DNA from 2 places in the Lacticaseibacillus sp. 30 genome. Region 2 is predicted to be linked to the other one. Evidence: predicted binding sites of a transcription regulator. Region 2 holds the regulator's gene; the other holds the start of a gene.
What was found. Region 2 encodes HrcA, which represses chaperone genes, less so after heat shock. Its sites were predicted from a motif close to TTAGCACTCNNNNNNNNNGAGTGCTAA; they were not measured.

Region 1 (16,059 bases), on a different contig from region 2:
GCACCATTTATCACACACACAGCTCGCGCACTACACGCGCCTGGTATTCCTGCAACAGGGCTCTTCTCTTCCTCAACTAAGGAAGGTCCAATCGAACAATTCATCGCTGTTCTTGTTGGTAAAGCTTCCAAGGGCGAAATGATGATGGTATTGTACGCTGCACTGGCATTGATTGCTTATACCGCATTGTTCTTCTGGTATCGTCACGAAATGATGAAACGGAATCAGAAGTACTCTGATGACGGTAAAGAAGTTGCTGACGATGTTAAGTTCGTTGCAACACACGGTGCTGCAGGATCCGCGGACTAAAATTCTTAAATCTTTTAACTTACAGCTTCATCATGAGATGCATAAAGAGCCTCCATCGTTTTTGATGGGGCTCTTTTTGTTTCATCAATGGTAAATAGACGTTATTACTTTTTGAGAAACAAGTAGAAGGACATTTTAAAGAGGCACAAAAAAAGTCGCGATGGCTTTCGCAACTTTACGTGCTGATTGAAAAAAATGGCTGAATTGATTTACCGGCTTGCCCGGTTTTCACGACGCTTTTTACGATCAAAGACATGGTCCATTTTGAGTAGCTGATAGAGGGCATAGCAGGCGGTGACCATCACTAATACTTGTGTCAATGAGTTTTTAAAAATACCGTTTATGATTGCTACGAATGTCACAAGGGCCAACCACAGTAAGTAAGTTTTTCTACGTGCCGTCATCAGATTACCTCCATTGGCTTTTGAATAACTCTATTATACCGCAGCTAAAGCGCTAACACTAGTCAAAAAAGAACTAAAATTAACAATATCGAACAGGCAACACAGCTCGTATTATTGAGGCTAAATAAGGTTGCGGGTTAATAGGCATCACTTGCATTGAAGTGGTAAAGCACGGAGAACTAAAAGCAAAGAAAAATAAAAAAGCTCCCACTGCATCCACAAAACGCAATCGGGGCTTCTGTTTACTTGAAAAATATAAAGCTGTTACAGTCTAATAAATTGAATTAAAGTCTTGCTCCATTCTCAATGGGGGGACTAACCACGTTCTTTCGATGAATGGCGTGAGTGCGATGTCGACGTGGGCTGGTGGACACGTTAAAGTGACAGGGCACATTTTGGATGCTGTCTGAGTTGTTAACATAGGCGCATTCGGCCATTGTAACTTAGTTTAAATGCTTCACCCGAACGAGTTCGCCGGTGACGCCAACTTGAATACCTTGCTTGATCTTGTCTGTCCGACTTGCATGGACGACTTGAAACTTGTTTTGCTTAACGATTAGCTTGTTATCAGTGTGATAGTCGGCTGGCAATGGTTGGTTGCTGCCGCGCACAAGCATCACGATAAACTTGAAGCCGCTGGCATGTGCTTCGCAAGGGCTGTAATGAAGGGTGTCACTGAAGAATTCAACAACCGTTCCAGCCGGGACGAAGAAAAGCTTCGCGTCTTTTTCGGCATTGAATTGGTCGTCGTGCATCTGTCCGCGCTTACCGATCACCATGACAACATCGGTGAAGAAAACGTTCACTTCACTGCCTTGATGGAATTCAACCGCAGTCAAAGCTTCCGCGTGGCCAGCACATTCTCCCGCTTCAATTGGCAAGCCGGCGTAAACATCACGACCAATTTGCTGCACCACAGGAATCTTTTCCATGTCGGGATTTGACGGGACATAGAGATTGGCTTCGCTAGGGGCGGGGATGGTGACATGCTGATCCATGAAGGTTTTGAGCTCACTGACGTCATACTGGGCGTAGGTGACACCATAGTCGGCAAACGCTGCCTCATCTAAGCTGTGGATGGTTTTATCTGGATTAAGGGTTCTTAGCTGATCAATGGTTGACATAGATGGACTTCTTTCTGAATGTTAATAGGATTCAATTGTTACTTTGGCAAAATACTCATCAAACTTAGCTGGATTGACGAAGCCGGTTTCTGCTTCCATGGTGTTCAACATCCCGGTTGTCATCGCCGTTTTCATGATGTCTTCATCCGATTTGCCATCATGAATGCCCATGGCTAAGCCAGCCAATGTTGAGTCGCCGGAGCCCACAGGATTAACGACCTTAATCTTTGGAATGGCAGCGTGATAGAACTTATCCAAATGTTTTACGAAGGCACCAGCCGCACCTAGGGACACGACTATCCAATCGACACCATCAAAAATCGGGTCCATCAGATCGTGTTTCAAGGCCGTGTAGTCGGTTTTGTCAACATCACGGTTGAGCAGGCCGCCAAGTTCTTCTTCGTTTGGCTTAATCAGCAACGGTTTCACAGGTGCTTCTAAAGCGGATTTTAAAGTGGCACCTGATGTATCCAGAAGCACTTTGACGTTTTTTTGACCTGCATGGGCAATCATCTGGGTGTAATAATCAGCCGGTAATCCTTGCGGCATGGAACCGGAGATGGTGATCAAATCACTTTTGTCTAACAGGCTGTCAAAATGGCTGAGAAATTTCTCGGCATCTTCGGCAGCAATTGTTGGTCCGGCTTCCAGAATTTCAGTCTGTTCACCGCCATCATGTAACATAGCAATCGAACTGCGGGTTTCGGCATCAATCGGGAAGAAGTCATGGTCAATGCCGTCGCGATCAAGCTGATTTTCCAACCACTTGCCAAAATAGCCGCCAATAAAGCCAGTTGCTGTAATCTCGTGATTTAACATATGAATGACGCGAGATACATTTAATCCCTTACCGCCAGCAGTTTTCCGTACCGTTTTCACCCGATTGACGGTGTCGATTTTGAGATGTTCGAGCGGGTAGGAGACGTCAATGGATGGGTTTAAAGTCACTGTTAAAATCATAAGTATTTTCCTCCAAAAATGTGATGATGAGCTGGGTCGGATACAAACCTAATCACGGAAGACGTTATAAAAGCCGATTCCCTGAGGAGTCGGCTTTTATCGTCTTCACGCGAATTAGGCGTGTTCGACCTTGTCCGTCCAAGGAGTTGCCGTTTCAGCTAAGACCTTGTTTAAGCGATCGATGTTTGCTTTGCCTTCAGTTTGCAGCCATGCTTTACCAGCAGCTTCGCCTTCAGCAGCAAATGGTTTCACGCCTGGTTTCCAAGTTGCCCGGCCGCAGAGAACACCGTTGAAGGTTGAACCTGCTTGCTTTGCAAATTTCAGTTCTTCGAGGAACAATTCGTTTGAAACGCCAGCAGACAGGAAAATGAATGGCAGGTCGGTGGCGTCGGATTGGGCTTTGTAATACTTGGCAGCCTCCTCCTTGGTGTAAACCGGGGTCACGCCTTCATCTGTGAAGCCTTCGACAAACTTCTGATCAACTGGAACCTCGACTTTTAGAACAGAGACATTGTACTGTGGTTTGCTGAATTCCTTGGTGATCTTGATCACCTTATCTGGCTTTACCTTTGCCCATGCAGCCGTCCCAGTTTCATTGAGGGTGCCATCGTAGGAAACCAGTTCCAAGAACAATGGCAAATCGTTAGCCTTTGCTTCGGCACCAACGCGTTCAACGAAAGCATACTTGCGATCATTGATGGCGTCAGGTTCGTCTGGATCGATATAAAGCAAGAATTTAACGGCATCGCCGCCTTCATTCTTAATGCGCAACGCACTTTGATCATCAATCAGATCTGGAAAACGGCCAGGTTCGGTAGCATCATAACCGGTCTTTTCATATGAAAGCAGCAGGCCAGCCTGAGGGGCACGGACTTTGGCAGCTGGCAGACCATATTCCGGATCTAGCAGAATGGAACTAGCGTATTTGGTTAATTCCTCAGAAACAGCCTTTTTGAAATCAACGATGGTGGTTTCATCAGCAGGCTTGTTGGCCGCTGCCGCAAGCATCTTTTTCAAGGAACCGCGTTGATCAATGGCCAGAGCAGAGATGATGTTGTTGTCATCGGACAATTGTTGCAAATGTTTGTATTGGCCAGCAGTAAGGGTGACAGTCATGTAGAAATTCCTCCTAAGAAATAGTGTCGAAGTGATAATTAGTCGTGGTAGACGCCTTCAGCCCACTTTTCGAGTTCAGTATCGAAGAAGTGCGGATTGTCTTTTTGTTCTGGATTTGGCTTGGCAATGTTATCAATTTTATCGATGATTTTCTTGTTCTGAGGGGTTTCTTTATAGGTGGCATCCAGATAAGCTTTGACAATATCTTGGATCATATGGATACCAACCGTGGCACCACCGATGCCCAATACATTGGCATTTAATTGTTCACGTGCATAAACAGCCGAGGTCACGTCATCACACATAGCTGCACGGATGCCGTCGTTTTTGTCAGCGGCGGTTGAAATACCGATACCAGTACCGCACATCACGATGCCTAAGTCAGCGCGGCCGTCAGCAACATCTTCGGCAACTTTCTTACCATAAATAGGATAGTGGGTACGATGGGTGTCATAGGTACCTTCATCAATGACGGTATAGCCCATATCTTTTAACATGTTCGAAATTTCAATTTTCTGCATCGTGACGATGTGATCGTTACCAATAGCAATAATCATAAGTGTGAAGCTTCCTTTCTTCTTTTAGGCTGTAGGCAAGGGGACTAAATCATTTTTTCGAGCATGTCGAGGCGGATTTGGTGACGGCCGCCTGCATATTCGGTGTCCAGATAACGTTGGATGATCACAAGTGCACGATCATAACCTGTGATGCCAGTGCCAATAGCAATTGCCTTGGCGCCATTGTGTTCGGCGGTCATATGGGCGGTGTTTTCTTCTTCGACAACCGCGGTGACCATGCCCTTGACTTTATTTGAGGCCATTGCTGAGCCCATACCGTAACGGTCAAACATGATGGCTTTATGTGCATCGCCGCTCAACAGTTCCTTTGTAACAGCCAAAGATGAATCAACAAAATCTTCAGCAGGTTCTGGGGTCATATCCTTAACCCGATACTGATGATCCTCTAAATATTTTTTAACTTGTTCCTTCATTGCGAATCCATCTTTGTCTGCGCCAATAATGACATCCATGTTCTTATTCTCCTTTATTTGTTTTATCTGTGATGACATGTGTGAACGTGTTGTAATGTTGAAGATCATCGCGACTGATGCCCGGATCGGTAATCAAGCCATCTGTCTGATCAAGATCATAGAAGCTATAGAAGTCTTGCCGATTCAACTTGAAATGATCTGCGACCACAAGTTTCATGCCCGCATTGTCTAAGGCAATACGTTGTGTCTGGCCTTCTTCGGGGCTAGCATTGCTGATATGATTGTCCGCAATACCGTTGACACTGATAAATGCTTTCGTGGTGGTGAGATGTGCTAGCATTTCGTTTGCTAAGCTGCCGATAAATGCGCCAGATCGAGCCCGAAGCCGTCCGCCAATTAGTTGCAGTGAAAAGAAATCCGCGCGATCCTGAAAGCTTTGAAAAACAGGGAGACTGTTGGTGATGATGCGCACATCGGGTTTTTTGAGATATTGTGCAATCATTTCGTTCGTGGTCCCAGGGCCGATATAGATCGTGTCGCCTGGTATGATCAGTGCGGCAATTGTTGCGGCGATTTTTCGCTTTTCATTCACATGAATTGATCGCTTTTCATTTCGGGATAATTCAGTCAGCGGTTTAAAGTTGGTACTTTGGGCGCCGCCATGAATGCGGACTAACTCTTTTTGGTCGGCAAGCTCTTCCAAATCCCGTCGCACCGTCATCGTTGAAACACCAAGGCTTTCCCCGATTTCGTTGACAGTTACAATACCCTTGCGGTCAACTAAATTACGTATTGTCAGTAAGCGCTCGTCTTTTAACATATCCTCACCTCGCACGTGTGTTCATTGTTGTTTGATTTTGTTTCTTATTACATTGTTCAAGTTACCACCGAGTTCAATATTCGTCAAGCCTATAAATACGATGTCTATTAAGATTTCATTTGCCTTGATGATAATTGATAGAGATCACAAGAAAACGGTTTACAATGAACAAACAAATATAATGCGACATTTAACCAAACAGAAAACAACATACACACACATAAATCTGTTTTCACGAACGGTTTCACAAAAATGCTTATGCTGGGTGACCTGTGTCGGATGGCTTTTTAGCTGGTATAGATGAGAAATTCATGGCATAAATTCAAAAAGTAAGTTTAAAAAAAACCGCCAATAGTTGCATGTGCGCACGCACCCTTTGGCGGTTTTTGGTTGGAAATTGTGGATAAACGTCATTTTAACGTAGTATATAATAGGAACAACACGTCAAGCTAAGGTTGGCAAAGTCAGCAAATCACTTGCCTGTTGTAGCACCGCAACCCGAGGCATTACTTCATTACTTGGCGGCGTGGTCCAACCTGCAAGTGCAAAAGCAACCTTGGCGTCGGCAGCTGCCTGTGCATCAGTCGGTGTATCACCAATGTAGATCGTTGATGCTGGCTCACTGCCCAAACGTTCACGTGCGAGGGTGATGGGATCGCCAAAGGGTTTGTTGCGTTTGGCCTCGCCAGCAACCACGATCGCGTCGAAGTAAGGACTAAAATGAAACTTTTTGTCTTCTTCAATGAACTGCGTCTTGTCTTTTGACGTCACTAGGCCAAGCTTGTAGGTTTGTTTGAGCTGATTGAGCGCATGCTGCATACCGGGAAACCAAGCAATGTCGGTGAGGAATTCCTTCGAATCTTCTCGCCATTGCTCATGGACTTCAGGAATTTCTGCGGCACTGAATCCGAGTTCCGCGAGGCTGTCAACGCCCGCACGCCCATTGGTCCAGGTTAATTCATGAATGGGGACCTCTCGGCCATGGCGGCGTAATGTTTTTTGTAAGCCATACAAATACGCCTCTACATTGTCGAGCAGCGTACCATCGATGTCGAAGATAAAAGTGTTCATGATATTCCTCCCAATAAAGATAATTGTAGCAAGTAAGCGATAACAAGGAAAGGCATAACGATGAGATTCTTACACACAGCCGATTGGCATATTGGCAAAAAACTTAATGATTTTGATTTGCTTGAGGATCAACAAGCTGTGTTTGAGCAGCTGGTGGAAACGGCTGAGACGCATAAAGTTGATGCTATTATCATTGCGGGGGATCTCTATGACCGCGCCTTGCCAAGCGAAGCTGCTGTTTCCGTTCTGGATAACATGTTGATTAAGTTGAATCGTGACCACGGCTATCCGTTGTTGGTCATTTCAGGCAACCATGACTCTGCGGTACGCCTGCGCACAGGTCGGGCATGGTATGCCGCTACTAAAATGTTTGTTAATACCCAAGTAGCCGAAGCTTTTACACCCATTGAGTTGGATGGCGTGCAATTCTTTTTGCTGCCGTATTTTGAACCCTTTGCTGTTCGTGACTATTTTCAAGATAAGACAATCACGAATGTGGCTCAGGCAATTCGCCCGATTGTCGCGAAAATGAAGACTTTATTTAAGCCAGATATGCGTCATATTCTGGTTAGTCATTTTTTCGCTGCTGGAACTGACCATAGTGCTTCGGAAACGAAAGTTAATGTTGGTGGACTGGACGCGGTACCGCTGGATGATTTGGCAGCATTTGATTATGTGGCACTAGGGCATCTGCACAACCATCATGCTTTGCATGGTGAACCAAAGATTCAATATAGCGGTGCTTTGTTAAAATATGCGGTCAGCGAGGCCCATCAAGAAAAAGGGGTCTATATTGTCGATACTGAGACCATGGATCGTGAGTTTGTGCCGTTGAAGCCTAAGCACGATTTAATCGAGTTAAAAGCTAGTTATGCCGACTTGACGGCTCCAGCATACTATCAGCAGCAGGATCGAGATGCCTATATTGGGATTGATTTGACCGATACGCAAGTAATTCCTAATGTCATGGCGCAATTACGCCAGATTTATCCGCGGATTATTAGCCTGCGCCGTGAGAACGGTGTGAATGCCGTCAAGCCTTTGCAAGAGCGGCAGCGTGATTTGGATCCGATGAGTTTGCTGCAGACTTTTTTTAAAGATATGACACAAGATGATTTGTCGGCCGCCCAGATTAAGTGGGCGAAGGCAGGGTTGACGACGGCTAAAAAGGAGCAGGCATAATGCAACTTAAACAATTACACATGCAATTTTTTGGTCCGTATGCAGATGCAGTCGTTGATTTTGACGATTTTCGCACCAGTCCCTTATTCTTGATCAGCGGGCCGACCGGCAGTGGTAAAACCACGATTTTTGATGCTTTGATTTATGCCTTGTATGGTGAAACGTCAGGTGAGCGTGACGGTGGGCAAATGCGCTCAAATTTTGCAGGTAACAGCGATTTAACAAAGGTGACACTCACCTTTGATCATGATGGCAAACATTATTTAATCGAGCGCCAACCGCCGCAATTGCAAAGTAAAAAACGCGGCGATGGACTAACCGAAGTCAAAGCTAAGGTGTTGCTAGCTATCTCCTCAGATGAAAAACAGGTGGCTGAGTACCGTAAGAAAAATCAAGTTCAGGAACAGCTAGACGCCGTTTTACACCTTGATGCTTCGCAGTTTCGACAGATTGTTTTGTTGCCACAAGGCGATTTTCGCCGCTTCTTAGATGCTGATAGCAATGCGAAAGAAGATCTACTGCGTGACTTGTTCGGTACTCAGTTGATTCAACGTTGGCAAACCGCTATGTTGGCGCAGATGAAGGCCAAGGGAGCAGCCATTCAGGACCAAGAGCGGATGTTAGACGTTTTGATGTCGCAGTTTGACTTCGAGACGGCTCCTGACGAGCATGCTACGATGGCGGATAAGCTGTCATTGATGAGAGCAACGGTGGCGAGTCAAGCGAAAGTTGTGACAGCAAGACAAGCGACCGCGGCGCAAAGTCACCAACGATATCAGGAAGCACAAACGGCACTGCAACAGGGGCAACAATTGGCGCAGGCTTTTACAGAGCGAGAACAAGCCGCCACAGCTTTAGCAAAACTGGCGGAGCAAAAACAAACCCATCAGAAGCAATTAAAACAAATTGAACAATTGACATGGGTACAGCAACATGAAAATGCTGCTCAACGTGTTCAAAAGGCTGGACAAGATCTTAAAGCGGCAATTGTGCAGTCTGAACAAACGCAAGCAGCTTTAACGACGACCGAACAGAAATTTTCTCTGGACAAGCAAGCTTTAGCACGCTTGCAGGCCAAATCAGACCAGATTGAGGCCCAAAAGAAACAACTGAATAGTTTACAGGCTGTTCAGCAACAGTTGACAGCCATCGCCGAACAAAATAAACAGGTGATTAAACAAGCAGCGATTGTTAATGAGGCTGAGCTTGCGTTGACGCACGCACAACAGCAGTTGACAGACGCCCAAACCGTTAAAACACAGCAGCAAACAAGTCTGGATAACTTGGGCTTGGATGAGCTGATAAACACGGTCAATACTCAGCGCAACTTATTGGCTGCCTTAGTGCCACAGGCTGCTAATTATCAGGAAGCTCAAGCTGATGTTGCACAGTTGTCTATGGCCATCAAAAAAACCCAAGTTACGCTGGAGCAAGCCGAAACGCAGGTAGCAGCCACAACCTCGCATTTGAACAAGCTTCAGCAGACTCAGATTCGCCAACAAATTGCACATTTGGCTGCTAAGCTCGAGCCTGACAGCCCATGTCCTGTTTGCGGCAGTACTAGCCATCCGCATCCGGCGCTTGTGGTTGACGAACCATTGGTGAGCGAAGCAGCGTTGAAACAAGCCGATCAGGAACGGCAAAAGGCTGCCGCAAGAAAAACTATGGTCGAGACACAATTGGCGAATCTTGAAACCCAACTGAAAACTGCGAAGGCCAAAACTGCACAGGCAAGGCAGGCTTTTACTGAGCATTGGCAAGAACAGGCCAAACTGATTGCAGGCGTTGCGGATAAAACTGGTATTTTACAACAATTAACGGCGTTGAAAACACTGGCGGCAACTAACGAGCACCAGTTAACGGAAGCGCAAACGGAGCACGCTGCTTTGCAAGTTGCGCTAAAAAAGAGTGACAAGGCCATCACTACCGGTACGACAAAAGTTCAGCAATGCGAAGCTAGTTTGAACACGGCTAGAATTGATGCGGCTGAAGCGCAAAGTGCGTTGAAGACCATGCAAAAGAACCTGCCCGCGGAAGCGACGGATTTGGCGACGGTCGCTGCTCAAGCTACAACCCTGCAGACAACCATTACAACGTATCAGGCTCAACTTCAGGAGGCGCAGGCAAGGGTCAATGCTTTGGATCGGCAATTAGCCGGGTTGCAAGCAGACGAGAAACACGCCGCGGCACAAGTGACTGCTTTGACCAAGGAACAGGCGGAAGCAAAAGCAACCTTTACGATAGCAGTCACGCAGTATTTTGGTGCTGATGGCAAGCAACGGTTCGCCGAGTTGCAACTGCGGGTATCACAATTACCGCTATTGAACGAACAGGTTCAGACTTATGAGCATACACAGCTCAAGCAACAAACGTTATTAGATGCCGCCAATAAAACTATTGGTACCCAAGCACAGCCACAGCTTGATCAGCTTGAGGCCGAAGCAACAGCAGCGGAAACGACAGCAACAAACGACCAAACGGCTTTGATTAAGATTAGTCAGGCGCATGATGCTGCTGAAAAATTGGCCAAACAAGCCGCCACTATCTTTACGGCCAATCAAACGGCGCTTGCAGCCTATGCGGATTTACAAACACTGGCCACTGTGATGAATGGCAATGGTCCCAAGAAACTCAGTCTGGAGCGATACGTTTTGCAGGCTTATTTGCAAGAAATTCTGAATGTGGCCAATAGCCGTCTGCAGGTTTTGTCCAATAACCGGTATCAATTTGTTTTGCATACCAGCTTGGGGACGCAGAAGATCCACTCTGGGTTGGAAATTGATGTTTACGATGATCAGGTTGGTGAGAAACGAGCTGTGCAGACGCTATCAGGCGGTGAAAGCTTCATCGCTGCCCTTAGCTTGGCGCTGGCTTTGGGTGAAGTGATTCAGCAGGAAAGCGGCGGGATTAATATTGATGCATTGTTTGTTGATGAAGGCTTCGGCAGCCTTGATGCCAATAGTCTTGATGTGGCGATGAATGCGTTAGAATCATTAGAAGGCGAATCGCGGCTAATCGGCATCATTTCACATGTGACCGAGCTGCGGGATAATATTCCCGATCAGTTGCAAGTTGAGCCAGCAGGTACGGGCCGCAGTCGCTTAAAGATCCTTCACTCGGCTTAGCACTTTTAAATTGAGTGTGCCAAGTCTACGTGAAAGTGGTATAACAGAGATTGTAAGGGTCAATCCTACGAACTCACACCAAAAAGAGGCGACATCACATGGCATCATTGAGCAAAGAACAGAAAAAAGCTTTGATCGCTAAAGTCGAAAAGGAGCGCCAAGACCATCCCGAAAAGAAGTCAAAGAAGTCTGGCTTCGAAACGATTGACGAAGAAGCAGAACGCCTTGAAAGCGAAAATTAATGTTAGTTGAGTCGCTGGTCCTGAACAGTTAACTGTTCAGGGCTTTTTTTTGCAGAGCGCAAACCGGCCCGCTTAGAAACCGAAGCATAAGTGGCCCCGAACCTAAACGGCAGGGCTTTGGTCGTTTAGGTTCGGGGTCCTTATGCGTAGGTTTCTGGGCCGGTTTGCGCGTTTCGGAGTTCAGCAATATCAGGCAGGGCTTTGGTCGTGTAGGTTCGAAGCCCTTATGCTTCGGTTTCTGGGTCGGTTTGCGCGTTTCGGAGTTCAGCAATATCAGACAGGGCTTTGGTCTTTTTACGTTCGAAGTCCTTATGTGCAGGTTTCTGGGCCAGTTTGCGCGTTTTCAAAGATCTATAGCCCAATATTCATTTTCGAGACAGCCAGATCTGCAACTTTTGCGCCCCAGTGACAGTAACTGTCTATGATGGCAAAGACGGTATTTATCGCCATTAAGCTAGCGCTTTTACCCATGACGCCGCATACTAGTCGTGTCTATTGAGCAGTTGCCGCAATACTAAGACTTTTTTAATAATGGTCTACAAAGAAATTAAAAGCTATAACGCATGTGAGAGTATGCAAAGAAGCCGATTAATCAGCTTTTTTCAAAAATTATTAGCACTTAGCGTTCACAAGTGCTAGTTTGTGGTATAACTATAGGTGGAGCGAGGGAGAAGGAACAAGAGCTTCAGAGCAAATGTGTTTCTCCCGAATCGCCAATGTCTCTATATTGAAAGGAAGCTATCTGTTATGGCTAATGAAGTTTTGAATCGTCGTAATAATGAGTTGATGAACAATGTGAATGATCCGTTCTTTGACAACTTGGCACGCCGGTTCTTCGGCCCGGTATCTGACTGGATGGATTGGGCAACACCTGCCATCACCAGCACGGCCGTCAACGGATTACTGACCGATGTTAAGGAGACCAAGGACGCTTACGAAGTTCATGTGGATGTACCTGGGATTGATAAGAACAACATCAAGATGAACTACCACGATGGTGTTCTGAGTATTAACGTTCATAAGGACGATATCACCGACCACGCTGATAAGAACGGCAACGTCATGATGTCCGAACGTAACTACGGCACAATGAGTCGGAGCTATCAACTACCAAACGTTGATGCAAGCAACATCAAGGCAGCCTATCAGGATGGTGTCCTCAATATCACCATGCCTAAGCTGACTGAATCTAAGGAGTCTGGTCACAACATTGAAATTCAATAATGTTCGTCATCAGTTGACCCAAGATTTACGGACTGCATTGCAAGCATGAATAGAAGCGGCACTTCTGCCGTTAGTGGGCAGAACCCATGAGTAAGCAAACAAAAATCGATGAGAATTGCCGCAGTTGCAGTGATCATTGAGTCGTTAAAGTCATCCCAGCGATACGTATGGTCGTTGGGGTGATTTTTTTGTAGAGCGCGAAAAGGCTCGGTTAGAAACCGGAACATAAGCGGCCTCGAACCTAAACGACAGGGCTTTGGTCGTTTAGGTTCGCAGGTTCCTGCGCCTTTTCGCGCGTTTCAGAGAGCCACAATATCATGGCTAAGCTTTAGCCATTTAGATTCAAGCTCCTTATGCGCAGGTTTCTAGGTCAGTTTGCGCGCTTCGGCGAGCCACAATATCATGACAGGGCTTTGGTCGTTTAGGTTCGAGGTCCTTATGCACAGGCTTCTGGACCTTGCTCGCGCATTTCAGCTTGAAACAAGGATTCCCACTCACCAACAAAAGCAGTTCAATATTTCCCGATTTTCAAGTCCATGGTAAGCTAGTGGTTATGATGACAAACAAATTAATGAACTGGCCGCCGGAAAAAGTGGCGGCTTTTCAAAAGGCCTTATTGAATTGGTATGATCAACATGCGCGTCAATTGCCGTGGCGCGAGGATCATGATCCTTATCATGTCATGGTTAGTGAGCTCATGCTGCAGCAAACGCAAGTGCAGACGGTGATTCCTTATTATGAACGGTTTATGAATCAATTCCCGACCGTGGGAGCCTTAGCGAAGGCGCCAGAAGCAGAGGTTCTGAAGGCGTGGGAGGGCTTGGGTTATTATTCCCGCGCACGCCGTCTGCAACAGGCAGCCAAGCAGATTGTTGCCGATTATGGCGGCGTTTGGCCGCAGACCTCAGAAACACTGCAGACATTGTCTGGCATCGGGCCTTACACAGCCGGAGCGATTGCGTCAATTAGTTTCGGGGAACCTGTGCCTGCCATTGACGGTAACGCTTTTCGAGTTTTCGCTCGGTTGTTTAAAGTGGATGCGGATATTGCCCGGCCACAAACGCGTCAGATCTTTTTTGACTTGATTCAGCCACTGATGCCAAAAGATCGACCTGGTGATTTTAATCAGGCCGTCATGGATCTTGGCTCAAGTTACATGTCGGCGAATCACCCAGACCCTGCACATTCTCCGGTGCGAGATTTTGATGCCAGTTATCGAGATGGGGTGGTTTCGGCTTATCCGGTTAAAACGAAAAAGCCACGGCCGGTGTTGCATCGTTACTTTGCGTTAGTCATTCGCTCGGAGAAAGGCTATTTACTTGAACAGCGGCCAAGTACTGGCTTGCTGGCTGATTTGTGGATGTTTCCGCTCGTTGACATGGCAGATCTTGAAAGTACCATGATGAGTGCGCAGTTAGATGAGGTCAGCACGTTGTTTGCGGCATCGTCAGGGATGCAGCTGACGTTTGCGGATCTTGGCGCGAAAACGGTTAAGCATACTTTTACGCATCAGCAATGGCAGTTGACGTTGATTGGGGTCGAAACTGCGGCGAGCGATCTCAGCTTTTTACCAGCACGGTGGGTGAAAGCGGATCATTTTAGTGAGCTGGCGTTGCCGACGGTGCAGAAGAAGTTGAATGCAGCGCTGGGGATGAATTAGAAATTGGTATTGGGTGAGTGGCTTAGTGATTTTGAAACATGTTCATCAGCTCAGAAACTGGGCCGTCTCACCCGCTGGCTGAAACGTGCGAACAGGCACAGCTCGGCTATGCCGAGCTAACCGCTCCGCTTCACGCCCTGAGTCAATTGCTTACATTTCGCCGTTGAGCGGGTTATACTGAGTGCAAATTTGATTGGAGAGGTGAGCGTTTTGACAGTTAATGTAACAAGAGATATCGCTTACGGTGACGCAGCATTACAGAAGCTTGATTTTTATGAACCAGAGAAGTCAAATGGGGCGGCGATCCTCGACATTCACGGTGGCGGTTGGTTTCGCGGTGAGAAGAATAAAGAAGGTGAGATGGCTGAAAGGTTTGCCGCACTTGGTTATACGGTGGCGGTTCCTAATTACCGGCTTGCACCTGAAGCCTTCTTCCCAGCAGCTCGTGATGACGTTTTAGCAGCCTTTTCATGGTTGCGTGAGCATACTAAAGGGTTGCAACTTGGCGTTTTTGGGTCCAGTGCCGGTGGTTCGCTGTCAGTTGACGTTGGCTTAGCCGAGGGGGTACCGACAGTTTCTTGGTCGGGCATCTTCGACATTCGTCAGTGGTTCGCAGATCATCCAGCAGTCGTTGCTCAGCCGGATACGAAAACCGATTTTGTGAAAACGGCAAGTGCGAAAATTGATCAAGGTGGTCGTAATGATCCATTTTACAAATGGTTCATTTTGAATTATGTTGATTCAGATGAAACAAAGTTCCCTGAAGTTGAACCGTTTGACCGTTTGACCGCTCAGGCAGGACCTTTGTATCTGGCTAATTCGCAGGAAGAGATTATTCCGATTAGCGGCATCTATCAATTGGCACATGCCGCTGAAAAGCTTGGCTTACCTGTGACCTTGCAGTCGATTCCGGGCGGTCAGCATGCTGAAGGCTATCTTGATGAAGCGTGGCAGGGTACCGTTGCGTTCTTTGCGCAGTATTTGTTGAAAGGATAATCGTGGAAACATTAGTCGTTGTGAGTCATCCTGAAATTGAAAAAAGCGACACTCAGCAGTTTCTAAAGGCGAGTGCCGCTTCTTTGTCGCAAGTCGTGTGGCATCATTTAGATAGTCGGCTACCCTTTGATGTGACGGCGGAGCAGCAAGCAATCACGTCTGCTGATCGCCTTATTTTTCAGTTTCCACTTTATTGGTATATGGCGCCGGCAAGCTTACATCAGTGGCTGACAGACGTTTGGCTGAAACAGTTTGTTTATGATGCGCGAGGTGGATTGTTACACGGCAAATCACTTGGTTTTGTCGTGACATTCAGTCAACCGGCGACCGCCTATCAGCTTGGCGGTAGCGTTGGTTTTAGCATCAGCCAATTTTTGACACCATACGCGGCCTTGGCGGCTAAAACCGGCTTGACGTTATTGCCGCCTTTGACAATTGCCCAATTTGCCAATCAAACAGATCTTGAGCATCAACAATTATTGGTGCGTTATCAGCAATATTTGACGCTTGACCATCCTGACCGACCAGATGAACAGGCACAGTGGTTTATTGATCGATTGAGTGGCAACGCTGATACACAATTGTTGGCGGATCAATTAGCAGCGCAGACGGATGACATTGATCGCTTACGTTTGACATTACACGAATTAAAGGCAGGCGAGTCGGAATGACAACAGATGAACAATGGCTAGTGAACGCTGCTGCAGTGCAGGAAAAACAGGCAACATCTTATGAAAATGCCGCCTTTTTTAGGGCACTACAAGCATTCGTCACCCAGCAGGCAAAACGTCGTGAAAGTCTTGAAGGTGAAATCGATGGCCGCAGTTGGAATCAC
Region 2 (16,059 bases):
GTTAGCTTCACCCATATGGCGCTTAATGGAAACAATCGTGTCTGGGTTAGTGATCGCTTGGCGCTTGGCCACTTCACCGACTTGGATTTCACCATCTTTAAATGCAACAACAGATGGCGTGGTCCGATTGCCTTCAGGGTTGGTGATAATTTTTGGCTGATTGCCTTCCAGAACCGCAACAGCTGAGTTGGTAGTCCCTAAATCAATACCAATAACTTTACTCATAGTTTATACCTTCTTTATTTTCAGATTAATTATTTTGCAACGACAACCATAGCAGGACGCAACACGCGATCCTTGAGGTAATACCCCTTTTGCAATACCTGCGCGACTGTGTCAGCTGGATGTTGATCATCCGCCGCGACCGTTTGAACGGCTTGCTGGGTATTGGGATCGAACTTGTCCCCGGCACCATCAATGGCAGTGATACCGTTTTCCTTCAAAGCGCGTTCCAGATGATCGTAAACCATTTGAACACCCTTCTTCAGGGAAACTGCACTGTCATCTTTGGCCTCGGTTGCAAGCGCCCGTTCGAGATTATCAACAACTGGCAAAATGGCTTTAGCCAACTTTTGCCCATCATATTTCAACAGCTTTTGCTGCTCTTTCTCGAAGCGAGCATTCATATTTTGAATTTCTGCAGCGGCACGCAGGTATTTATCTTCAAAGTCGTCGCGTTCTTGCTTCAACTGCTCGCCGTCATGTTTACTGTTCGAAAGTTGTTCGTTAAGATCCGCGATACTTTCTTGTAAAATATCTTCTTTTAACGAAGTCTCTTTCGTATCAGCAGACTTTTCAGCTTTCTTTGCGGCGTTTGCTGCATGCTTTGCTTTTTGTTCTGCCATGGTATCCTCCTTTAACGCGTTTCCTGACGTAAAAGCCTGTCCATAAGAAACACATGCACAATGCCCAAAAAAGACCATTGCATTTGTGCGCCGATTTCTGAACGTGTCAGTTCACGCTATTCTTTAAACGCATCAGTTGGCTTAAAAACACCAACTGATGCTATTTGCTAACATGATTATTGATCAAAGTTGGCATAGTAGTCTGTCAACCGTTTAGCTAGCTCTTCGCGAAAAACGTCGAGCAAGCCGATCATCTTGGAGTACGGCATTTGCGTCGGTCCCAAGAGGGCGATCATACCGGTACCGTGACCACCAACATCATAACTAGCAGTGATCAAGCTGAGGTTCGCTAGATCAATAGGTTTTAACTCTGGACCCAGTCGCACTTGAACCGGTGTTTGGCGGATCGGGCCGCCCAGCAACTCAGTCAGATCGCCGTGATCCGCATCGATCAACGACATGATCTTTTTCAGCTCGTGAATATCCGAATCGCCAAGGTAATCCATCAAGTTCAACCGCCCACCAACATAAAAACGTTCAGAGGCAGCTGACTTTAAGACATTGCCAAAAATATCAAGGAAGCCGTCTGGGCTGGTCAAATACTGCATTAGCATGGACGGGACATCCGTCCTCAGCCGCTGTGCTACCTGAACCAATGGCAACCCGACCAGCTGATCATTCACAATTCTGATGGCTTTTTCAAGTTCATCGGAAGAAATGGACGGCGGGACGGTGAACACCTGATTTTCGACATTACCATTATTCGTGACCAAAATGGCCATGACTTGATGGTTACCTAGTGGTACGAGTCGGAACCCAGTGAGCTTAATATTGTTGACTTCCGGACCGAGACTAATGGCGGTGTAGCTCGTCAGATTTGATAGAATCTGCGCGCTTTGTGCCACAATTTCGTCCATTTTGCTGTAACGCTGGCCAAGCTCCTGCTTGATCGTTGCCAAATCATGGCGAGAGACGCGCACGGGTTCAACAAGATGATCAAGATAGTAGCGATAGCCTTGTGTCGAAGGAACTCGACCTGAACTGCTATGGGTCTTGGTGATCAGACCGGCATCTTCCAGCGCTGCCATGTCGTTGCGGATCGTCGCAGAACTGACGTGAACCGGCAGCTCTTGCATTAACGTCTTTGAGCCCACCGGCTGGCCACTTTCAGTAAACAACCGGATGATCTCTTTTAAGACGAGCAATTGCCGTTTCGTCAACATTTTCTCACCTCACCTTTAGCACTCGTTTTATATGAGTGCTAATACAATGAATAATATACCAAGCGAGGTTAGCAAAGTCAAGGTACGATTGCTAGATTGTGAACGTTTCTAGTGAAAATTATGGCAAGTGCATTTTAACAACACAGCCGTTTCTTTTAGCACTTAAACAAGCGGCTCATCAATCAAGAAACGTTGAAAAACTTCGTTGCCAAGGAACTTGCCTTTGTTGGTCAGGCGAATGTAGCCATCTTGGCGCACAACCAAACCTTGACTGACCAGTTCCGGCACAGTTTCACCATAAATGGCGTCAACTGTCATGTGGTAGCGATCATAAAACCGCGCTTCACTGACCCCCTGCATCGTCCGCAAGCCTAGAAACATTTCTTCTTCGATCTGTTCTGACTGTGGCACCAAATGATGTTCAAGGACCGGCAAGTGGTCAGCATGTAATGGTGTTAAATACTGCTTAATAGGACCATAGTTGTGGTAGCGATCACGACCAAGATACCCAAACGCACCAGCACCGAAGCCAAAGTACTTGTCATTACGCCAATAAAGCAAGTTATGCTCACACTGGTACCCGTCTTTTGCAAAATTACTAATTTCATATTGATGTCGGCCATGTGCTTCCATGAGATCGATCGCATCTTGATACATATCGGCCTCGACGTCTTGGGTCGGCAAGCGCAACTTGCCCTGTCGCATCAGATTATAGAAGATCGTTTTACGTTCCAAAATTAGGGAATACGTTGAGTAATGCGGCAGATCCAGTGCCAACGCCTTTTGCAAACTGGTCAGAAAGTCATCGCGGCTTTGATCAGGTAGTCGAAAAATCAAATCAATCGAAATATTATCAAACCCGACTTGACGGGCGTTAGCAATGGCAGTGTAAACATCTTTTGCTCGATGTATCCGGCCAATTCGGCGTAATACATCATCATTAAACGATTGCACGCCAATCGACAAACGGTTGACATCATAATCATGTAGCACTTGCAACTTTTCGGTCGTGAGCAAGTCATTGGGGTTGGCTTCAAAAGTAAACTCCCCTTGATCAAAATGTAGGATATCGTGAATACCCTGACACAATGTAGCCAATTGTGTCGGTGTCAGCGTGCTGGGCGTGCCACCACCGACATAAACCGTCTGAATTTTTTCTTCAGGATGTTCGGCCATCACCATCCGCATTTCTTTTAGCAGCATGGCCACATAATCATCAACTGGCTGGCCTTCGATGAAAACTTTGTTGAAATCGCAGTAGTAACAAATATGTTCACAAAATGGTATATGAAGATAAGCACCTGCCATATTAACCCTTCTTTGCGGCAAAATAGTCTCGGACGGCAGTTTCATCTTTTTTCAATTGATCAATCAGGGCATCAGCACCAGCAAATTTCACTTCACCGCGTAAATAGTGATACCAGCGAACTTGAACGTTTTCGCCATAAATCATTTGATCAAAATCAAGTAAATTAATCTCAAGTGTCACGTCTCGATCGTCGCCAAACGTGACATTACGGCCAATGGAGGCCATGCCTAAATACCAAGTGGTGCCAACTTTGACCTTCACTGCATAAATACCAATGCCTGGTAATCGCTGTTGGCCAAGTGTCTCCAAATTGATTGTTGGGAAGCCAAGCAAACGGCCACGCGCCTCACCATGAACCACCTTACCAGCAGTTGTATAGGTATAACCCAGAAAATCATTGGCCGTATCAATATCACTGGAATCAAGTGCATGCCGGATTCGGGTTGAACTGACCTTTTGACCATCCTCAGCGAGTTCGGGCACGCTGATGACATCAAACCGGCCACGAGCATATTTTGGCAATAAAGCCATAGATGCAACATCCCGCTTGCCATAAGTATAGTCAAAACCTGCAACTACCGTATCCGCCTTCAGACCGACCAAATACTGATCGACAAAAGCTTGCGGCGTCAGCGCAGCGAAGTCTGGGGTAAAGTGAACCACATACAAATAGTCCACGCCCAGTGACTGCATAATTTTGATTTTCTCTTCACGAGTGGATAAATACCGAATATCGGTTTCGGAAACCCCACGATAAACGACGGCTGGATGAATATTGAACGTCATCACCGCCAACGGTATCTTTTTTGCTAAAGCGATCTTCTTGCCGGTTTTAATCACCGCTTGATGGCCGCGATGGACGCCGTCAAAGAAGCCCAAGGTCAAGACGATGGGCTGTGGCGGGGCCGCGGACACCTGCAATGGCGGCTGAATATCAATTGTTTTCATAAATTTTCACACATTCTTTTCATTAGCTAAAAACATTAAATCTGGCCGATACTGATCGTCTTCTCGGCGATAGATAGCCTTAAGAACGCCTGCAAAATGCAGACGAACGCGCGGAGTCTGCTGATCGAGCGATAAAAAGCGGCCATGACTGATTGCCTCAAATTGTTCTACGGTCAAATCAACTTGAGGCAGATCGGCAAAAGCAATATCAATCGGTTGAATCACATCGGCTAAAGTACCTGCCGCGGCATGAGCCTTCAATTGCTCAATGCTAACCGCCTGCTTCAACGTAAACCCGCCGCTTTTTACTCGCGTCAATTGACTCATCACCGCAGCAACTCCCAGCGTTTTGCCAACATCCACTGCTAGTGTTCTAATGTAAGTTCCTTTAGAAACATGGACCTCAAACCGAAACCGCTGGGTGCCATCAGTGGCTGAAAAAACCGGTTCATCGGTACGTGTAAACTGTGACACCGTGGCCTGTCGTCCTGGCCGCTTCACAGTTTCACCGGCGCGCGCATATTCGTAAAGCCGGCGACCGTTGACTTTGACCGCCGAAAACATCGGCGGAATCTGTGTGATGTTTCCTGTCCACGCAGTCAATGCAGCATCCAACTGATCAGCTGTAAACGGCTGCGTTAAAGGCGTTTTATCAACAACTTCCCCATCCAAATCCTCGGTTGTCGTCGCAAAACCTAACGTGATTTCTCCGGTGTAGACTTTCCCACTGGCCATTAATTGCGGCACCGCTTTAGTGCCTGCACCAATCGCCAGCGGCAGCACGCCGTCCACATTAGGATCAAGGGTGCCGGAATGGCCAATTTTTTTGATACCAAGAATCTTGCGGGCATGATACACCGCATCAGCACTGGTCATGCCAGTGGGTTTATATAACGGCAAAATCCCGTTCATAGCAGTTCCTTTCATGGTTTTGATTTTTTATACATACTATGATGATGTTTTTCATGCTCGACATGTCGCCAGCCGGCCCAGATGAAAACAAGCACCACTAGGACCGAAAAAAGCCAGTCTGGCGTTTTCACATCAATCATTGGCAGACTGAGACCTAACTTAATGGCAATGAGACCTACAAGAATATAAGCTGCGGTTTCAAGTTCCGGAACACGATCAATAAAGGTGGTGATGACCTGCGCCACCAGCCGCATAGCAAAGATACCGAGACAACCGCCAATCAAAACAATCACCGGATTGCTGGACACTGCCAAGGCCGCCAAAATTGAATCAACCGAAAATACGATATCGAGACTCTCAATTTGAATGACTGTCCCCCAAAGCCCGTGAGGTCGTTTCCCATGCGTCCCTCTCTGATTTTTTGGATGGCGCACTTCATAAAAATAACTCGCACTCATCCAGACAAGATACGCCGCACCAATCGCTTTGATCGGCCAGAATTGCAATAAGTAAGTACCTAGTCCGATAGCAATGAAGCGGAATATGTATGCACCACCCATACCGTACATCAGAGCTTTTTTTCGTTCTGATTCGACCTTGAGCTGCTCGGTTTGTGCAGCGAGCACGACAGCGTTGTCGACTGATAGCATGCATTCTAGCAAGATCAAGCTGAAAATGGTCACGAGGCCGCTAACAGAAAATGCCAGTTGCCAATTATGCGCTGAGAAGAATGGTCCGTATAAGGCACCTAGTAACTTGATCGTGATCCTTCCTTTCTCAATGATTATTATTATACCGTGCAAGCTTGAAAACCTAAAGCTGTTGGGCGGTAAAGTCTGAAGGTTTGAATTGATGGTTCTATTACGGTTTAGATTCAAAAGATTGTCTAGGGGATATGAGGTAAGAACCACAAATCTATTTTTGCACCGCGACTTTGGACTGTCTCTGTAAGGCTCCTTGAACACCGCAGCTACGAGCCGGCTCCGCGGCGATTCGGGGTGGCGACCGCGAAGATAGAGTGGTGGGCACGACTTCAAGCCTGCAAAAACCGCGGTCTTGGAACTCGGCCTTGGTCTAAGCGGAGAAAACCACTCCGCTAAGACCAATGTCACCACTGAGCCCATCGCCGCTCCGCCGGCTCTCCGCATTCGATTTCAAAATTCAAACCGGATACACAATCCTCCTATTGCTGACACAGTATCAGTTATCGATTATAAAAAAAGACCTGACCACTAGCAGCAGTCAGATCCTTCTTTTAAGTGGTGCTTATTCAAGATTCTTCCGTCGTACTTCATTGATCAGTTGATCAATGCGTGCGCCGTATTGAACGGATTTGTCTTGGGCAAACTCGATTTCCGGAACTTTAAATAACCGGATACGCTGCCCGACTTCGCGGCGAATGAGTCCACTGGCCTTGTCCAGACCGGTTTGGGCTGCTTCGACTTTGTCAGGCGCATCATCGAGAATGCTGTAGAAAATGGTGGCATGTTGCAGATCACCGGTCAGTTTGACTCCGGTAATCGTCACGCCTTTAACCCGCGGATCGTTGACATCTTTCAACAAGATATCGTCAACTTCACGTTGGATCTGAGTCTCAACTCGACCGATACGATGTTTCATATCTGCCTACCTCCTTCAAAACAGTCGGTATCATTAAATCCTGAGATACGTTTGGGTTAGTTACTTCACTGGAACCTGTTCCATTGTGAAGGCTTCAATTTGATCATCGACTTTAATGTCGTTGTAGTTCTCAATGGTCAGGCCAAGTTCAAAGCCTTGACGGACTTCCTTGACATCGTCTTTAAAGCGACGCAGGGAGCCGAGTTTACCTTCGTACTTGACGATGCCATCGCGAACGAGACGGACACCAGCGTCGCGGGTAATATAGCCGGAATCGACATAACCACCGACAACGGTACCAACCTTAGAAACCGGAATTGTTTCGCGAACAGTCACTGTTCCGATCACCTTTTCTTCATAGGTTGGTTCCAGCATCCCCTTCATCGCAGCTTCGACTTCTTCGATCGCCTTGTAAATGACACTATGCAACCGAATATCAACATCGTCTTGTTCTGCTTGGGCTTTTGCCAGCGCAGTTGGGCGAACGTTAAAGCCAATGATGATCGCGTTACTTGCAGCTGCAAGGGTAACGTCACTTTCGTTAATCGCGCCAACGGCCTGATGAATAATATTCACCCGAACACCCTTAACTTCGATTTTCTCAAGACTGCCAGCCAAGGCTTCAACTGAGCCTTGCACATCGGCCTTGATGATGACGTCAACTTCTTTCAGCTGACCTTCCTTCATTGTTTCAAAAAGATTATCTAACGTGACATGGTTGGTGTTCTTACGTTCTTCTTCCTGTGCCCGCTTGGCTCGTTCTTCACCAGCAGCACGCGCGGTGCGTTCATCGGCAAAGACAACAAACTTGTCAGCCGATTGTGGCACATCGTTGATACCAGTGATTTCAACAGGCATTGATGGCAAAGCATCTTTGACCCGCCGGCCATGATCATTAGTCATGGCACGGACGCGGCCGAAAGTATTCCCGACAACGATTGGATCACCTGTATGCAGCGTACCTTGTTGAACCAGTACGGTAGCAACAGGACCCTTACCCTTATCCAAACGTGCTTCGATCACAGTACCAACCGCTTTTTGATCAGGGTTAGCTTTGAGTTCGAGCACATCGGCTTCAAGTAAAATCATTTCCAACAATTCATCGATGTTCTTGCCAAATTTAGCTGAGATTTTGACGAAAATCGTGTCGCCGCCCCAGTCTTCAGGAATCAACCCATATTCCGTCAATTGTTCCATGACGTGGTCTGGGTTAGCGCCTGGCTTATCGATCTTGTTAACTGCAACGATGATCGGTGCCTTGGCTGCCTGCGCATGATGAATCGCTTCAATCGTCTGCGGCATCACACCATCATCAGCGGCAACCACCAGCACAACAATGTCGGTGATGTCCGCACCACGCGCCCGCATGTTAGTGAAGGCCGCATGCCCAGGTGTATCCAAGAACGTAATTAACCGATCACGCAGTTTAACTTGATAAGCACCGATATGCTGGGTAATCCCACCGGCTTCGCCTTCAGTCACATGTGTGTGACGCAGCTTATCGAGCAAGGTTGTCTTCCCATGATCAACGTGACCCATGATAGTAACAACTGGCGGCCGTGGCTGTAAGTTGTCTTGGTTCTTGTTTTCTTCTTCGAACACTTTGTCCAAGTCGGAAATATCTTCGTGAACCTTTTCTTGGGCGTCAATCCCGTAATCGGTAGCCAACAATTCGATGGTATCTTTGTCAAGGCTTTGGTTTTGGTTAACCATCACACCCAACATGAAGAGCTTCTTAATCAATTCAGCTGGTTCGCGATGCAAAATCTTACCAAGATCCTGCGCATTCATCCCAACTTCATAAATCAGTGTTTCTGGTAATGGCCGCTCTTTACGCTGCGGCATTTCCTTCTTCGGTGCGCTTTGTTGACGGCGCTTGTTCTTCTTGTTGCGCCGGTTGTTGCGGTTAAACCCGTTACGATTCCCATAACTGTTGCTGCGGCCAAAATTACTGTTCCCGCCGCCACGCCGGCTATTGCGATTGTCTTGGCTGCCGGCACTTGCCGGTTTTGGTGCTGCCGCCGCTGGAACTGGAGCCGGTTTCGTAAAGCGTTGATTGGTTGTTGCAGCTGGCTGCTCAGTGCGCGGCCGTTCCGTCCGAGGTTGCTCAGAACGTTTACTCGCTGCATTTGCCGGTTTGACCGCTTCCTGACGTTTTGGCTGCTGACGTTCAGACGCTGGTTTAACAAACTTGCCACCGTTGCCTGCCACAGGACGGGGATTGCCATTAGCTGCCGTGGGACGGCCAGCACGCGGCATTGGCCCTGTGACGCGCTGGTTATCGAACCGACGATTGCGGTCATTACGGTTACGTTCGTTAGACCGATTATTGTTACCGGAACGATTAGCATTGTTCGCAGAACGGTTGTTATTATTATTGTTTGAGCGATTTGAATTCCGGCCATTAGCCGTATTGTTAGCGCTGGCTGTATTGCCGCCACGATTGTGATTCGTGTTGGTATGCGCCGTTTGTGTGCTGCGTGGTCGCAAAATTGTTGACTTGCTCAAGATGATTTTGCCGTCAGAGGTCTTATTTGACCGCGCCGGCTTGTTTTCTTGCTTAGCAACAGGTTTTGCGTTTTTTTGCGAATGCTCAGCAGCATCAGCATGATCGTTTGACTTGGCACTGGCAGCGACTGGCTTCTTAGCAGCCTCTTTGTGTGCCGCTGAACTCGCCTTGGCTGCTTTAGCAGGTGTCTTTGCTGCCTGTGATGACGGTGCTTTGCCAGCTGACTGCTTGCTTAACATACCTTTGATCTTAGCTTCCTGATCTTGATCGATCGAGGACATGTGATTTTTTACTTCGATACCCAAGTTCTTCGCGATATCGATGACGTCTTTATTATCGACGTGCATTTCTTTGGCAAATTCATAAACGCGTTTTTTGCCCATTTCTTCACGCTCCCTGCAATTTAGGTGAGCAGCTGTTGCATCTTCTTAGCGAAGCCCGCATCCACAACGGCAATGATCGAGCGATCACTGCCGATGGCCTGCGATAGTTCCATTTTGGAAAACTCTGTAACCAAAGGAACTTCATAATAGCTGCTTTTATCCGAAAACTTCTTGCGGGTGTTGGCACTAGCATCATTGGCAACATAAACCAATTTAGCTTCACGCGAGCGAATCGCTCCTAAGACCAGATTATCTCCGGTGACTAAGCGACTGGCGCGGCGGGCCAAACCCAATAAATTCAATACGGCTTGTTTTTGCATCGTCACTTGCCGAATAGTTCTTGACGAGCCTTTTGATGATCGACATACGCGAACAGGTCATCATAAAAGGTTGGTTCAATCGTGATTCCAAATGCTGCGTCAATCAGCTTTTTACCCTTTGCTGCTTTCACAGCGGCTGGATCAAGTGCCACATAGGCACCGCGACCAGCAGCTTTGCCGGTAGGATCGATGGCGACAACATTTTCTTTGTTCTTCACGATGCGAACCAGTTCTTTTTTCGGCATCATCTGATTGCTTAGCAAGTCCTTGCGCATTGGAATCTTACGCTTTTTCATGGCTCGCCTCCTTAAGCTTGCGCCGGATGATCGGTTGCACTCGGCGTTACAGGCGCTTGATCAGCTGAATCTGGTGCATCTGCGGCGGTTTTGGCGTCGTCGGCATCATCTGCTGCAGCGGCATCACTGTCAGGCGTTGTCTCAGCGTCAGTTGCTGCATCTGCGTTGTCGTTAGTTTCAGCAGCCGCTTCAGCCTCTGCTTCAGGCAATTCATCATCATCAACGAATTCAACTTCAGATTCAGGCTTGATGTCAATCTTATAGCCGGTCAGCTTGGCAGCAAGTCGCGCATTTTGTCCCTTCTTACCAATTGCCAAGGACAACTGGTAATCCGGCACAATCACAGTAGCGGAACGATCATTGGCCTCATCATTGAATTGAACCGCGATAACCTGAGCCGGATTCAAAGCGTTGGCAATGTAATCCGCTGGGTCTTCCTCCCATTGCACAACATCCATGTTCTCACCTGAAAGCTCGTTAACGACGGCTTGAACGCGCGCACCACGCGGACCAACAGTCGTGCCGACAGCATCAACAGCGTCATTGGTTGATCGCACAGCGATTTTAGTCCGATCGCCTGCTTCACGAGCAATGTTGACAATTTCTACCGTGCCGTCAAAAATTTCTGGCACTTCCTGTTCAAACAACCGCTTAACCAGACCCGGATGTGTTCGACTAACGAAAACTTGCGGACCCTTGCTCGTGTTTTCAACCTTGGTCACATAAACCTTGATGCGATCATGGGCTTCATACTTCTCGTTAGGCATCTGATCTTGACGGCCTAAGACCGCTTCGATTTTACCCAAGTTGACGTAGATGAACCGATTATCTCGGCGTTCAACGACCCCTTGAAGAATCTCATCTTCATACTGTGAATATTCGTCATAAACAATACTGCGCTCAGCTTCACGAACCCGCTGCATAATAACCTGCTTAGCAGTTTGTGCAGCGATGCGCCCGAAGTCTTTTGGTGTGACCTCAAATTTGATTTGGTCACCGATTTCATAAGCCTTGTTAATCGCCAGCGCTTCTTTCAAGCTGACTTCCAGCCGTGAATCGAAAACTTCGTCAGTAACTTCCTTCACCGCATAAATGTGAATGTCACCTTGCTTAGGATCAAATTCGACGTCCACATTTTGCGCTTGGTTGTAATTGCGCTTGTAAGCAGAAACCAAAGCGGCTTCCAAAGCTTCAATCACGACCTCTTTTTTGACACCCTTTTCTTGCTCAAGAGCGTCAAGTGCTTGGATCATTTCCTTTGACATGCTTTTCTTACCTCCACTAGAACTCGATCGCCAACCGCGCTGAAGCGATCAACTGCCGGTCAATGACCTGATCGAACTTGCGGCTCTTATCTTTGACCGTCAATGTCAACTGGTCAGGCAATAGCTCCTTTAAAGTCCCTTCAAAAACCTTCTTGCCGTCCAGTTTCTTGAATAAAGAGACATGGATATAGTCGCCAACTGCTTGTTCATAATCAGTTTCATGTTTCAAGGGCCGTTCTGCACCAGGACTTGAAACCTCAAGGAAATATTGCTGCGGGATTGGATCGGGATCCATGGCATCTAGCTTTTCTGACAAGGCTTCACTGACCATCACACATTCGTCCAGTGTAATGCCGCCTGTCTTGTCAATATACACGCGCAGGTACCACCCGCCGCCTTCCTTCACAAACTCGACATCCGTGAGGTAAAAATGATGGTCGTCCAAAATCGGTTTGACCAAAGCGGTCACGGTTTCAACAACCGATTGCGTACTCAAGCCACCGCCTCCTTTACTTTCTCATTCAAGACTAACACTTCTGACGTCTCCAGATGCGAACATGGTGACGTTCGCCAATAAAAAGAGTGAGCATCGCTGCTCACTCAACGCCAGAACCTTACATTACTATTGATACAATACCATAGATTGTGACTACTTGCAAACTAGCAGACCTTTGTGCTAGTAAGCCTGTAAGCCAATTCATCGCATTTTTTCTAAACATTCATGACAGTTTGCATGAAACCGCATTAAGCCTAGAATAAACCGTCAAATAGCGATAATTGGTTTTCGTCTGGCAAGTCATCCAAGACATGGTTTGTTGTCATATAATCAATCAACGTTTTCGAAACCTTACCACGATTAGCCAGATCTTCCTTGGACAGGAATGGTTTTTCTTCACGAGCGGCCACGATTTGCTTGGCAACGTTATCGCCCAGGCCCGGAACAGCCCGGAATGGTGCCAGAATCGTGTGATCATCCTGAATCAAGAAATTGTGCGAATCCGACTTCGTGACATCAATCATTTTAATCTTAAAGCCGCGTTCGAGACATTCATTGGCGATTTCCAAAACCGTCAACAACTGCTTTTCCTTGGTAGAGGCATCCATGCCCTTATCGGTAATCTCCTTCATGGCCGCTTTGACTGCTTCCTTGCCATGACTCATGGCGGCAAGATCAAAGTCTTCAGCTCGAACCGAGAAATATGCCGTGTAATAGATCAACGGGTAATGGACCTTGAACCAAGCAATTCGTAACGCCATTAAGATATAGGCGGTCGCATGTGCTTTCGGAAACATGTACTTGATCTTTAAGCAGGACTCGATATACCAATCAGGCACGTTCTCGTTTTCACGCATTGCCTTTTGCCAATCATCTGGAATACCGCGACCTTTACGCACATGTTCCATGATGTTAAAGGCCATTGAATCTTCCATGCCCCAGTGAATCAAGTCCATCATAATGTTGTCACGACAACCAATGACTTCTTTAAGCGTGACAATGCCTTGCTTAATCAGTTCTTCAGCGTTACCTAACCAAACATCGGTCCCGTGAGACAAACCGGAAATCTGTAACAGTTCGCTGAAAGTTGTTGGCTTGGTTTCCTCAAGCATTCCGCGAACAAAACGCGTCCCAAATTCCGGAATGCCTAACGTCCCCATTTTCGAGTTAATCTGTTCCGGCGTGACACCCAGACTCTTGGTACCAGAAAAAAGAGCCATGACGCCAGGATCGTCCGTTGGAATTGATTTTGGCTCAACCCCGGACAAATCTTGCAGCATCCGGATCATCGTCGGGTCATCATGCCCCAGCACGTCCATTTTCAAAATATTGTCATGGATGGAATGGAAATCAAAGTGCGTGGTCATCCAGGCAGCATTTTGATCATCAGCTGGGTACTGAATCGGTGTGAAATCATAAATATCCATGTCAGCGGGCACGATCAAAATACCTGCCGGGTGTTGCCCAGTGGTACGTTTAACCCCCGTGTCACCTTGCGCCAGCCGATCAATCTCGGCACCGCGCAGTTGCTGTCCCGTGTCACGTTCATATGCTTTAACATAACCATACGCCGTTTTGTCTGCAACCGTGCCAATGGTCCCAGCACGGAAACTATGATCCTCACCGAACATGACTTTGATATAGTTATGTGCAATTGGCTGATAGTCACCCGAGAAATTCAGATCAATATCCGGCACTTTATCACCGTGGAAGCCTAAGAAAGTTTCAAACGGAATATCGTGGCCATCTTTATGCAAATCAGCGCCGCATTTAGGGCATTGTTTATCTGGCAAATCAAAACCGGACCCGATTTCGCCATGAGTGAAGAATTCGCTGTATTGACAGTTAGGACAACGATAATGCGGCGGCAGAGGATTAACCTCAGTAATGCCGGCCATCGTTGCGGCTAGACTGGACCCAACTGATCCTCGAGAGCCAACCAAGTATCCGTCTTTATTGGACTTCAAAACCAGTCGTTGCGCGATGTTGTAAATAACAGAGAACCCGTTACCGATGATACTTTTTAGTTCTTTATCGAGTCGCTGCGCCACAATGTCTGGTAAAGGATCGCCATACAATTCATGCGCCGTGGTCATCACGTCATGTTTCAGATTTTCTTCCACCCCAGGTACTTCAGGTGTGTAAAGCTTATCCTTCACCGGCGTAATATCATCGTCAACCCAGTTGGCAATCAAGTTAGAATTATCAACTACCAGCTCGTGGGCCTTCTCTTCCCCAAGCCAACTAAAATCGGTCAGCATCTCACTTGTCGAACGAAAATGCACATCTGGCAAACTGTGGCGATTGAGTGGATTGGCTCCGCCTTGACTATGAATCAGAATCTGTCGATAAATCGCGTCATGTTGATCCAAATAGTGGGCGTCGCCTGTCGCTACGACTGGTTTTTCCAGTTCCGATCCGATTTTGATGATTTTTTGAATAATATCTTTTAGATGTGCCTCGCCTTTGATCAAACCAGCCTCGATCAAAGGTTGATAGACAGGTAATGGTTGCACTTCTAGATAATCATAGAATGACGCTTTGGCGCGGGCCTCCGCTTCGCCTTTTTGCATCATTGCTGTGAAAACTTCGCCGCTGGAACAAGCCGAACCAACTAACAAGCCTTCACGCAGTTTTTGCAGCTGACTGCGTGGCACCCGTGGCACCCGATAGAAGTACTTAACATTAGACAACGATACTAATTTGAAAAGGTTTTTCAATCCCGCTTGTGTTTTCGCAAAAACAATCGCGTGACTTGGCCGTGCAGCTTTATAGGCATCCCCCGCCCCAACCCGATCATTCAACTGATTGAGGGTCGTCATGCCATACATCTTGGCCGCTTCTTTTTCCAAAGCATAAAGCAGATAACCAGTTGCCTCGGCATCGGCATTAGCGCGATGATGATGTTCTAGGCTGACTTTGTACTGCTTCGCCAAGGTATCGAGCTTGTGATTCTTCCGTTCTGGATGCAGCATCCGCGACAATTCCAAGGTATCGATGACCGGATTGTCAATATCCGCCAATCCATGCCGCTCATAACCATTATCCAAAAAGCCAACATCGAAAGTCACATTATGACCCACCATAATGGCACCATCGCAAAACTGCTGAAACAATTTGAAAACGTCGACTTCAGACTTCGATCCATGCACCATGTCATCAGTGATATGTGTCAAATTGATCGTCAGTTCAGAAAGTGGGAAACCCGGATCGATCATTTCTTCGAATTGATCAATCACTTTGCCGTCTTTCATTTTGACGGCAGCCAATTCAATCACTTTGTCGTAAACCGCTGATAAGCCAGTGGTTTCAACGTCAAAAACCACATATTCAGCGCTGGCTAAATCACGCGGCTCATCTGCTCGGTAAGCAACCGGCGTGCCATCATCAACTAAGTTTATCTCGACGCCATAGAGCATTTTTAAACCGGCTTTGACAGCGGCTGAATGCGCCTCTGGATAAGCCTGCAAACCTGCATGGTCAGTGACAGCAATCGCCTTATGCCCCCACTCTTTAGCCCGCTTCACATAGTCGCTAATTGGATTCATAGCGTCCATTTGACTCATATTGGTGTGCAGATGTAATTCAACGCGTTTCTCACCTTCAGCATCATCGGTTGGGTCCGGATGGGAGACAGTTTGAATATCCTGTGCATTAATCGTCAGCTCACGGGAATAGTTGTCCTCTTGAACACTGCCTCGCACGCGTAGCCACTGACCTTTTTGAATCCGCGCAAACATGGCTTCATCTTCTGGACCATTGCTGAATTTTTTTGCAATGAAGCTGGAGCTATAGTCAGTCACTTTGAAAATTAGTAACTGCCGCTTAGACCGCAGTTCCCGAACCTCAACATCAAAAACATAGCCTTCAACCGTCACTGAACGTTCCTCTTGCGTGATGGTCACCATTTGTTGCGGGGCATCGGTCATTTTC

Region 1: a site for HrcA is predicted at 11,957-11,983, ahead of ACWPAB_RS05595 (Hsp20/alpha crystallin family protein). Genes of this name have one in related genera too.

Annotation. Positions count from the first base shown of each region.
Region 1 covers NZ_JBSOQX010000006.1:29,392-45,450, reverse strand. Annotated here, with positions in the region: gene ACWPAB_RS05655 (PTS galactitol transporter subunit IIC) at 1-309, shown strand, start outside; gene ACWPAB_RS05650 (hypothetical protein) at 519-713, opposite strand; gene ACWPAB_RS05645 (DUF4867 family protein) at 1,157-1,837, opposite strand; gene lacC (tagatose-6-phosphate kinase) at 1,859-2,797, opposite strand; gene ACWPAB_RS05635 (tagatose-bisphosphate aldolase) at 2,912-3,913, opposite strand; gene lacB (galactose-6-phosphate isomerase subunit LacB) at 3,952-4,470, opposite strand; gene lacA (galactose-6-phosphate isomerase subunit LacA) at 4,515-4,943, opposite strand; gene ACWPAB_RS05620 (DeoR/GlpR family DNA-binding transcription regulator) at 4,948-5,724, opposite strand; gene ACWPAB_RS05615 (HAD family hydrolase) at 6,169-6,795, opposite strand; gene ACWPAB_RS05610 (exonuclease SbcCD subunit D) at 6,856-7,977, shown strand; gene ACWPAB_RS05605 (AAA family ATPase) at 7,977-11,102, shown strand; gene ACWPAB_RS05600 (hypothetical protein) at 11,201-11,344, shown strand; gene ACWPAB_RS05595 (Hsp20/alpha crystallin family protein) at 12,092-12,568, shown strand; gene ACWPAB_RS05590 (hypothetical protein) at 12,562-12,795, opposite strand; gene mutY (A/G-specific adenine glycosylase) at 13,125-14,228, shown strand; gene ACWPAB_RS05580 (alpha/beta hydrolase) at 14,439-15,224, shown strand; gene ACWPAB_RS05575 (NAD(P)H-dependent oxidoreductase) at 15,227-15,895, shown strand; gene ACWPAB_RS05570 (hypothetical protein) at 15,892-16,059, shown strand, end outside.
Region 2 covers NZ_JBSOQX010000003.1:162,292-178,350, reverse strand. Annotated here, with positions in the region: gene dnaK (molecular chaperone DnaK) at 1-225, opposite strand, end outside; gene grpE (nucleotide exchange factor GrpE) at 255-845, opposite strand; gene hrcA (heat-inducible transcriptional repressor HrcA) at 1,022-2,068, opposite strand; gene hemW (radical SAM family heme chaperone HemW) at 2,231-3,376, opposite strand; gene ribF (riboflavin biosynthesis protein RibF) at 3,378-4,325, opposite strand; gene truB (tRNA pseudouridine(55) synthase TruB) at 4,332-5,237, opposite strand; gene ACWPAB_RS03480 (TerC family protein) at 5,249-6,040, opposite strand; gene rbfA (30S ribosome-binding factor RbfA) at 6,504-6,857, opposite strand; gene infB (translation initiation factor IF-2) at 6,918-9,749, opposite strand; gene ACWPAB_RS03465 (YlxQ-related RNA-binding protein) at 9,770-10,069, opposite strand; gene rnpM (RNase P modulator RnpM) at 10,072-10,365, opposite strand; gene nusA (transcription termination factor NusA) at 10,377-11,630, opposite strand; gene rimP (ribosome maturation factor RimP) at 11,647-12,126, opposite strand; gene ACWPAB_RS03445 (PolC-type DNA polymerase III) at 12,381-16,059, opposite strand, start outside.